3 regions of the Mesorhizobium sp. M1428 genome follow, and region 1 is predicted to be linked to each of the others. Evidence: predicted binding sites of a transcription regulator. Region 1 holds the regulator's gene; each other region holds the start of a gene.
The links. The regulator HrcA, encoded in region 1, represses chaperone genes, less so after heat shock. The targets are predictions, from matches to a motif close to GTTAGCACTCNCNNNNNGNGAGTGCTAAC.
Positions count from the first base shown of each region.

Region 2: groES (co-chaperone GroES) is a predicted target of HrcA. The motif match lies at 1,233-1,261, and genes of this name have one in related genera.
Region 3: groES (co-chaperone GroES) is a predicted target of HrcA. The motif match lies at 1,347-1,375, and genes of this name have one in related genera.

Region 1 is NZ_JAMYKT010000012.1:50,993-54,266, forward strand. Features, by position in the region: gene NKG60_RS18290 (PQQ-dependent sugar dehydrogenase) at 1-399, opposite strand, end outside; gene NKG60_RS18295 (hypothetical protein) at 499-696, opposite strand; gene hrcA (heat-inducible transcriptional repressor HrcA) at 733-1,845, opposite strand; gene rph (ribonuclease PH) at 1,990-2,706, shown strand; gene NKG60_RS18310 (VOC family protein) at 2,739-3,149, shown strand; gene rdgB (RdgB/HAM1 family non-canonical purine NTP pyrophosphatase) at 3,149-3,274, shown strand, end outside.
Region 2 is NZ_JAMYKT010000014.1:111,516-114,789, forward strand. Features, by position in the region: gene NKG60_RS20410 (FAD-binding oxidoreductase) at 1-128, shown strand, start outside; gene NKG60_RS20415 (bifunctional helix-turn-helix transcriptional regulator/GNAT family N-acetyltransferase) at 169-1,104, opposite strand; gene groES (co-chaperone GroES) at 1,323-1,619, shown strand; gene groL (chaperonin GroEL) at 1,682-3,274, shown strand, end outside.
Region 3 is NZ_JAMYKT010000011.1:145,253-148,526, forward strand. Features, by position in the region: gene NKG60_RS17685 (S46 family peptidase) at 17-331, opposite strand; gene NKG60_RS17690 (S46 family peptidase) at 276-602, opposite strand; gene NKG60_RS17695 (S46 family peptidase) at 637-813, opposite strand; gene groES (co-chaperone GroES) at 1,428-1,724, shown strand; gene groL (chaperonin GroEL) at 1,790-3,274, shown strand, end outside.

The DNA of each region.
Region 1 (3,274 bases):
TTTCTCGATGGGCTTGGCGCTGCCCTCGGCGAGACGATAGACGCGTATTTGGTCGGCATGGCTGTTGGCAACAAACAGGTCGCCATTCGGAGCGACGCGCACGACACGTGGATTGACGATGCCGGATGCGATCATTTCAGCCGAAAAGCCCGGCGGCAATTCTGGCTTGGCGCTTTCGGGCCGTTCCGCCACGCCGGCGCCGTTCGAAGCGGATTGGGCGGGGTCGGCTGCCGGCATGTCTTGCGGCCCGATCAGGCGGCGGACGCCAGGCCTGTCGGCGTGCCAATCGCCGAACGCGGCTTCGCCTTTGAGCACATTCTGGTCCGCCTGCTGGGCGGCTGCCGGTGTCGCAACAAGGAGGGCAGCGGCAACGGCCGCAAAGCCGCCAGATCGGATCATCAACGTCCTCCGGGATTCGCCTCGAACAGGGCAAACGGCATCAGGCATTGATCGTTCCAAGCGGTCGTCCAGCACACGAGGATTTGAAGCCGAACCCGTTCAGTTGCCAGAGGCGTAAAAGTCGTCGTCGAGGCGCTTTTCCAGCGCGACCAGATCGGCCGGCAGCGGCAAACCCATCGCCCGCATCTCTTGCAGCTTCTCGCGCAACTGCTCTTGCACCTCGTGCTGATCCTCTGGCTGGTTGATCATTTCTTCGAGCAGCAGACTGATCTGGGCCTTGAACGATTCCAGCGCCATTCTTTTCTCCTCCTTGCGGCAGGCCCGCGGCGGCTCCTAGCTCAGCATGCGCGAAATCAGCTGCGCGGTATAGTCGACCATCGGTACTATGCGCGCATAATTCAGCCGCGTCGGCCCGATGACGCCGAGCGCACCGACGACGCGTGCGTCCTTGTCGCGATAGGGCGCCACTACCAGCGAGGAGCCAGACAGCGAAAACAGCTTGTTTTCCGAACCGATGAATATACGCACGCCCGGGCCTTCCTCGGCGAGGTCGAGAAGCTGGATCAGCCCATCCTGCGTCTCCAGATCCTCGAACAGATGCCGCAACAACTCTATGTCGGCCTGGGCAGTGACGTTTTCCAGGAGATTGGCGCGGCCGCGCACGATAAGCCGCCCAGGCACGCCGCTTTCAGCGCCTGCCCAGACCGCCAGGCCCTTCTCGACCAGATCCTGCGACAGCGTGTCGAGGGCTGCCCTGGTCTCTTCCTTGATGCGGGCGATCTCGACCCGCGCCTCGGCCAGGGTGCGGCCGCGGATATGGGCGTTGAGGAAGTTGGAGGCTTCGTGCAATTGCGAGATGGTGATGCCGGCGGGCAGATCGATGACGCGATTTTCGACGTCGCCGTTCTGCGAGACCAGCACGGCCAGCGCCTTGGTCGGCTCGAGCTGGATGAATTCGATGTGCTTAAGCGCCACCTCATTCTTGGCGGCGAGCACGAGGCCGGCGCCGCGCGACATGCCGGACAGCATCTGGCTGGCCTCGGTCAGCATATGCTCCAGCGTCGCGCCCGAGCCGGAGGCGCGCACCTGCGCCTCGATGGTGCGGCGCTCCTCGTCGGAGAGGTCACCAAGTTCCATGAAAGCATCGACGAAGAAGCGCAGGCCTGCCTGGGTCGGCAGCCGGCCAGCCGAAATGTGCGGCGCATAGATCAGACCGAGATGCTCAAGGTCGCTCATCACATTGCGGATGGTGGCCGGCGACAGCGACGACGGCAGGATGCGCGACAGGCTGCGCGAACCGACCGGCTCGCCATCCCTCAAATAGGAATCGACGATGCGCCGGAAGATGTCGCGCGAACGCATGTCGAGCGATTGAAGCGCGGGCGATTGCAGCGCGTGCGACGGGAGCACGTGCGACTGCGAGCCGGGATCGACTGCCTTTGTCATTTCGAGCCAAACCTCCGCCCCGAAGATATAGACTTCCGCGGCGGCGGCGCAACCGGTCCATTTTCCTTTGCGCCTCACGTCCCGTGCGGCTACAAGCCGGCCAAGATTCCCCGGCCAAGATTCCGAAGAAAGAAAGAAGCCTGAATGCGCCCTTCCAAACGCCAATTCGACGAAATGCGCCCCATCTCCTTCGAGCGCGGCGTCTCCAAGCATGCGGAAGGCTCGTGCCTGGTGAAGTTCGGCGACACGCATGTGCTGTGTACGGCCAGCCTGGAGGAAAAGGTGCCGGGCTGGATGCGCAACTCCGGCAAGGGCTGGGTGACGGCGGAATACGGCATGCTGCCGCGTTCGACCGGCGAGCGCATGCGCCGCGAGGCTTCGGCTGGCAAACAAGGCGGCCGCACGCTGGAGATCCAGCGGCTGATCGGCCGCTCCCTGCGCGCCGTGGTCGATCTGCAGGCCCTCGGCGAGCAGCAGATCACCGTCGACTGCGACGTGATCCAGGCCGACGGCGGCACGCGCACCGCTTCGATCACCGGCGGCTGGGTGGCGCTCTACGACTGCCTGCGCTGGATGGAAGCCCGCCAGATGGCGAGCTTGGGCAAGGTGCTGAAGGATCATGTCGCGGCGATCTCCTGCGGCATCCATGATGGTCAGCCGGTCATCGATCTCGACTACATCGAGGATTCCTCGGCCGGCACCGACGCCAATTTCGTCATGACCGGCAAAGGCGGCATCGTCGAGATCCAAGGCACGGCCGAGGGCGAGCCGTTCTCGGAAGAGCAGTTCGCGGCGTTGATGGAGCTCGCCAAGAAAGGTATTCAGCGCCTGGTCAGCTTGCAGCAAATGGCGGTGGCTTAGCTGCCTTCAATATTGATGAGATTGGCGATCCTGTGACTCCTTCCGCAATCCTGGAATCAGCACTCTACGTGACGGACCTTGCTGCCGCGGAACGGTTCTATTCGGGCGTGCTCGGGCTCGATCTGCTCGGCAAGGTCGATGGCAGGCATCTCTTCTTCCGCTGCGGCGACGGCGTGCTGCTTATCTTCAATGCCGAGGCGACCAAAGTGCCGCCGCCGGCCGACGCCAAGGTCAAAGTACCGCCGCATGGCGCGGTCGGCGAGGGCCATCTTTGCTTCGCCGCAAGCGCGGATGAAATCCCACGCTGGAAAGCGCATCTCGAGGCGAAAAAAATCGCCATCGAAAGCGAGTTCGAATGGCCGCAGGGCGGCTGCTCGATCTATATTCGCGACCCGTCGGGCAATTCGATCGAATTCGCCGAGCCAAGAATCTGGGGCACCTGATGCATTCGCCAGCTGTTCATTCGCCAACTGTTCACTCGCTTGACGGGCATAAGATCGTCGTCGCCAGCCATAACGCCGGCAAATTGCGGGAATTCGCCGATCTGATGGCGCCATTCGGCATAGAA
Region 2 (3,274 bases), on a different contig from region 1:
GCGACGAGGGCACTGATCGGGTTCTGGCAGCTTACGGCGAGAATTATCCGAAGTTGGCCGCACTAAAAAACAAGTATGATCCTACCAATTTCTTTCGCTTGAACCAAAACATCAAGCCTGCGACCTGAGCGACCGCCGCAGGCCGATGCCCGAAATTCTGCAGCGCTGCTACAACTCCAAATCCCAGTTCTGGCCGACCAGATCCTTGCCGAAGGAATGGTGGCGCTCCTCGTTGGTCAATTTGAAGCCCGCAGCCTCATAGATGTGGCGGGCGGCGGCGAGCACGTCGTTGGTCCACAGCGTCAGTGTCCCGTAACCCGTGGCGCGGCAAAAGCCGACACATTCCTCGACCAGCCGCTTGCCGATGCCGAGGCCGCGCGCCGACGGCTCGACATAGAGCAGGCGCAACTTCGCCACCGCGTCCGACTGGCGCACGACGAAGACCGAGCCAACGACCTCCCCTTCCCGCTCGGCGATCCAGCTGCGTTCCCATTTCGGATCGAAGGATTTGACGAAGGCGCCGAGGATTTCGGCGACCAGCGCTTCATAGGTCTCGTCCCAGCCATATTCCTGCGCGTAGAGCAGACCCTGGCGATGGATGATCCAGCCGATGTCGCCGACCTGCAGAGGCCGCAGCGTGTAGGGAATCTTGGGTTCGGCGGTCCCGTCCAGCAGGCGCTGCACCGTCTGCATGGCCTTGACCAGCCTGTCCTGTTCGGCAACCGAAAGCCGTTCGAGCAAAGCCGCGACCTGGTCGTGCGAGCCCTGGTTCAGCGGCGCGAAAGCCTGCCGCCCGGCCTTGGTGAGCGCGATCGACGAGCGCCGCGCATCCGCCTCGATCGTGGCGCGCTCAACCAGATCACGCTCCTCGAACTTCTTCAGCAGCCGGCTGAGATAACCGGCATCGAGGCCGAGATCGCGCGCAAGGTCGGTGGCGGTCAGGCCATCGCGATGCGCCAGTTCATAGAGCACCCGCGCCTCGGTCAGCGAGAAAGTGCTTTTCAGCAGCCCTTCGTCGAGCAGCCCGATCTGGCGAGTGTAGAAGCGGTTGAAAGCCCGCACCGCGTCGATCCGCTCCTTGCCTGGGTGATGATGAATGGTCATGGCATCCTCCTCCCGGCAAGATCAGCGATTTAGTTGACTTAGTCAATGATCATGTTTGAAGCAATTGTCCTGATGATGCTCACCGGGCGCCTTGACTCACGCGAGCTGCCAGCCTATTTCACGGCCACGTTAGCACTCCACCAAGATGAGTGCTAACCACATGTCCGGCGCCGCCGGACGGAGGAACTGTTCTCACCATTCTCATCGAGGAATAAAAAATGGCAAAGTCGAAGTTCCGCCCGCTTCATGACCGCGTGGTCGTTCGTCGGGTCGAATCCGAATCCAAGACCGCGGGCGGGATCATCATCCCCGATACGGCTAAGGAAAAGCCGCAGGAAGGCGAGATCATCGCCGTCGGTTCCGGCGCCCGCGACGAAGCCGGCAAGCTCGTCCCGCTGGACGTCAAGGCCGGCGACCGCATCCTGTTCGGCAAGTGGTCGGGCACCGAAGTCAAGCTCAATGGCGAAGACCTTCTGATCATGAAGGAATCCGACATCATGGGCATCATCGGCTGAATATCGGCCTCACCCTCATTTAAATCTTCGGGCTCAATCCAAGCCCCTGCCAGGAGCTAAAAATGGCTGCCAAAGACGTAAAATTCTCCCGCGACGCTCGTGAGCGCATGCTGCGCGGCGTCAACATCCTCGCCGACGCGGTGAAGGTCACGCTCGGCCCCAAGGGCCGCAACGTCGTCATCGACAAGTCGTTCGGCGCACCGCGCATCACCAAGGACGGCGTCACCGTCGCCAAGGAAATCGAGCTTGAAGACAAGTTCGAAAACATGGGCGCGCAGATGGTCCGCGAAGTTGCTTCGAAGACCAACGACATCGCCGGCGACGGCACCACGACCGCGACCGTTCTGGCACAGTCGATTGTCCAGGAAGGCCACAAGGCGGTTGCCGCCGGCATGAACCCGATGGACCTCAAGCGCGGCATCGACCTCGCCGTCGCCGACGTCGTCGCGACGCTGATCAAGAACGCCAAGAAGATCAAGACCTCGGAAGAGGTTGCCCAGGTCGGCACCATCGCCGGCAATGGCGATGTTTCGGTTGGCTCGATGATCGCGGAAGCGATGCAGAAGGTCGGCAATGAAGGCGTCATCACCGTCGAGGAAGCCAAGACCGCCGAGACCGAGCTCGAGGTCGTCGAAGGCATGCAGTTCGACCGCGGCTATCTCTCGCCCTACTTCGTCACCAACGCCGAGAAGATGGTTGCGGATCTGGAAGACGCCTACATCCTTCTCCACGAGAAGAAGCTCTCCAACCTGCAGGCCATGCTGCCGATCCTCGAGGCTGTCGTGCAGACCTCGAAGCCGCTGGTCATCATCTCGGAAGACGTCGAAGGCGAGGCCCTGGCCACGCTGGTCGTCAACAAGCTGCGTGGCGGCCTGAAGATCGCTGCCGTCAAGGCGCCGGGCTTCGGTGATCGCCGCAAGGCCATGCTGGAAGATATCGCCATTCTCACCGGTGGCCAGGTCATCTCCGAAGACCTCGGCATCAAGCTCGAGAATGTCGGCCTCAACATGCTCGGCCGCGCCAAGAAGGTGTCGATCTCCAAGGAGAACACCACCATCGTCGATGGTGCCGGCAAGAAGGCCGAGATCCAGGGCCGCGTCGCCCAGATCAAGCAGCAGATCGAGGAGACCACCTCGGACTACGACAAGGAGAAGCTGCAGGAACGTCTCGCCAAGCTGGCGGGCGGCGTTGCCGTCATCCGCGTCGGCGGTGCGACCGAAGTGGAAGTCAAGGAAAAGAAGGACCGCGTCGATGACGCCCTCAACGCGACCCGTGCGGCCGTCGAAGAAGGCATCGTTCCCGGCGGCGGCGTCGCACTGCTGCGCGCTTCGCTGAGCATCAAGGCAACCGGCGCCAACTCCGACCAGACCGCGGGCATCAGCATCGTGCGTCGCGCGCTGCAGGCTCCGGCCCGCCAGATCGCGGCCAACGCCGGTGCGGAAGCATCGATCGTTGCCGGCAAGATCCTTGAGAACAAGGGCGCGACCTTCGGCTACAACGCCCAGACCGGCGAATATGGCGACATGATCGCCATGGGTATCGTCGATCCGGTCAAGGTTGTGCGCACGGCTCTGCAGGACGCGGCCTCGGTCGCCGGCCTGCTGGTCACCACCGAAGCCATGATCGCGGAGGCTCCGAAGAAGGAGTCGGCTGGC
Region 3 (3,274 bases), on a different contig from region 1:
TTTGTGAAGCGGGCGGTCAATGGATCTGCGCCTCGCGATTGCCTGCCGTTGCCTGGTTGATCTGGGCGGCATAATCCGAGAGCGAACGCTGCAACCGCGGTTCGAATTGCGCGAAGTTGAACCGGACTTCATCCGCCGTCAGGAACTGGTGGGTTGCGCCGGGAAAGCCGGCGACCATCACAAGGTCGCCTTCCTTGATGCCTTCACAGGCTATGGGTAGCCAACTCTTCGGCCGGTAAGGCACATTGTCGCGCGCATATGGCCGGGAGGAACCATCAGGAGCGACATAGGCGCGATAAAAGCCGAAGTCGCCTGTGTGGCGCGGCCACATCCAATTGTCCGTTTCGCCGCCGAAGGTTACCGATGCCGAGCGCGGGCGCATAGACAAGGCGCACGTCCTCGATTTCGAGCTTCTGCTGGAGATAGTAGGAGGCGCCGCCATAATAGGCCCCTACGTCGCAGCGGCGATTGGGCTGTCCTTCACATGCGGCGATCAGGGCCTTGCGGTTCGTGGCGAGCCGCTCATAGCGGGCAAACTCATTCAGCTTATCCGAGACGCTCTTGAGCATTTCGGCGGTCACATCCCGCACGTCCTCGATCACATAGATTCGGCTGCCTGGCGCCGCGGGCAATTCTTCACCCAGGGCTCTTCGCCAGAAAGCCGTCTGTGAGATAGTCCTGGCCCTCCTTGCTGTGGTATTGGATGGATTCGAACACGCAGTGATGATTGGTTGCGACCAGCCCTTGTGGACTGATGAACGAGGCGGAGCATCCGCCCAGTGATACGATCGCGTTGAGCGCGTCAGCGTCCAAACGGCCCAGCTGGGCGGGATCGATCTGGAGCCCATCCGCGCCGCATGGCCGCGCCCACTTCCGCAGTCTGGCCCGGCATCCACATACCTTCGTCCGCCGACGTAGCGGTGACCGTCCAGAGCAAGGCGATGGCAGTTGCTTCGGCCAAACATTTCAAATTCGAGTTCATGCTGACCTGTCGCTCTCATCTTGCCTCCTGTTCTCCGCAGATTGGATTGGTGACTATCGGGATGGCCGGAGTCCTGGCGCCCGCGCGGCGGCCAACACCGTAAAGACCGAGTGGACCCGTTAACCGCAAGAGTCCTGATGGCGCTCACCTCTCATATTTGTCGCGCGCAACGTTTGCGGATCATCCGCTGCACCTATCGTGCCAAATGAATAAAGCCTTCAATTACAAATGGTGAGCCGCCTCATCCATGTCCGATCTCCGACGTCGTTCACGTAAAAGGCTCGGTGCTTCCACGCTCTTTTGCTCTTCGCCCGTCCCTCTTCCGTCTTGACTAGCAGGAGCCTACGGCCTATCTCACTGCCGCGTTAGCACTCGCTTCTGGTGAGTGCTAACCACGCTCCGGCAACGGAGAACCGTTCAACATCCGCACCAGGGAAATCCAAAAATGGCAAAGTCGAATTTCCGGCCGCTGCATGACCGCGTGGTCGTTCGCCGCGTCGAGTCCGAAGCGAAGACCGCCGGCGGGATCATCATCCCCGATACGGCTAAGGAAAAGCCGCAGGAAGGCGAGATCATCGCCGTCGGTTCCGGCGCCCGTGACGAGGTCGGCAAGCTCGTCCCGCTGGACGTCAAGGCCGGCGACCGCATCCTGTTCGGCAAGTGGTCGGGCACCGAAGTCAAGCTCAACGGCGAAGACCTTCTGATCATGAAGGAAGCGGACATCATGGGCGTCATCGGCTGACACGCCGCCGCCTTTCATCCGCACCATCCAATCTGAATTTCGGGCGAAATGCCCAGGAGTAAAAAATGGCTGCCAAAGACGTAAAATTCTCCCGCGACGCTCGTGAGCGCATGCTGCGCGGCGTCAACATCCTCGCCGACGCGGTGAAGGTCACGCTCGGCCCCAAGGGCCGCAACGTCGTCATCGACAAGTCGTTCGGCGCACCGCGCATCACCAAGGACGGCGTCACCGTCGCCAAGGAAATCGAGCTTGAGGACAAGTTCGAAAACATGGGCGCGCAGATGGTCCGCGAAGTTGCTTCGAAGACCAACGACATCGCCGGCGACGGCACCACCACCGCGACCGTTCTGGCACAGTCGATCGTCCAGGAAGGCCACAAGTCGGTTGCCGCCGGCATGAACCCGATGGACCTCAAGCGCGGCATCGACCTCGCCGTCGCCGACGTCGTCGCGACGCTGATCAAGAACGCCAAGAAGATCAAGACCTCGGAAGAGGTTGCCCAGGTCGGCACCATCGCCGGCAATGGCGACGTGTCGGTCGGCTCGATGATCGCGGAAGCGATGCAGAAGGTCGGCAATGAGGGCGTCATCACCGTCGAGGAAGCAAAGACCGCCGAGACCGAGCTTGAAGTCGTTGAAGGCATGCAGTTCGACCGCGGCTATCTCTCGCCCTATTTCGTCACCAATGCCGAGAAGATGGTTGCGGATCTGGAAGACGCCTACATTCTTCTCCACGAGAAGAAGCTCTCCAACCTGCAGGCCATGCTGCCGATCCTCGAGGCTGTCGTGCAGACCTCGAAGCCGCTGGTCATCATCTCGGAAGATGTCGAAGGCGAGGCCCTGGCCACGCTGGTCGTCAACAAGCTGCGCGGTGGCCTGAAAATCGCCGCCGTCAAGGCGCCGGGCTTTGGTGATCGCCGCAAGGCCATGCTGGAAGACATCGCCATCCTCACCGGTGGCCAGGTCATTTCCGAAGACCTCGGCATCAAGCTCGAGAATGTCGGCCTGAACATGCTCGGCCGCGCCAAGAAGGTGTCGATCTCCAAGGAGAACACCACCATCGTCGACGGCGCCGGCAAGAAGGAAGAAATCCAGGGCCGCGTCGCCCAGATCAAGCAGCAGATCGAGGAGACCACCTCGGACTACGACAAGGAGAAGCTGCAGGAACGTCTCGCCAAGCTGGCGGGCGGCGTTGCCGTCATCCGCGTCGGCGGTGCGACCGAGATCGAAGTCAAGGAAAAGAAGGACCGCGTCGATGACGCCCTCAACGCGACCCGCGCGGCCGTCGAAGAAGGCATCGTTCCCGGCGGCGGCGTCGCCCTGCTGCGCGCTTCGCTGGCCATCACCGTCACTGGCGCCAACTCCGACCAGACCGCCGGCATCGCCATCGTGCGTCGCGCGCTGCAGGCTCCGGCCCGTCAGATCGCGGCCAACGCCGGTGCGGAAGCATCGATCGTTGCCGGCAAGATCCTTGAGAACAAGGGGGCAACCTTCGGCTACAACGCCCAGACCGGCGAATATGGCGACATGATCGCCATGGGTATCGTCGAT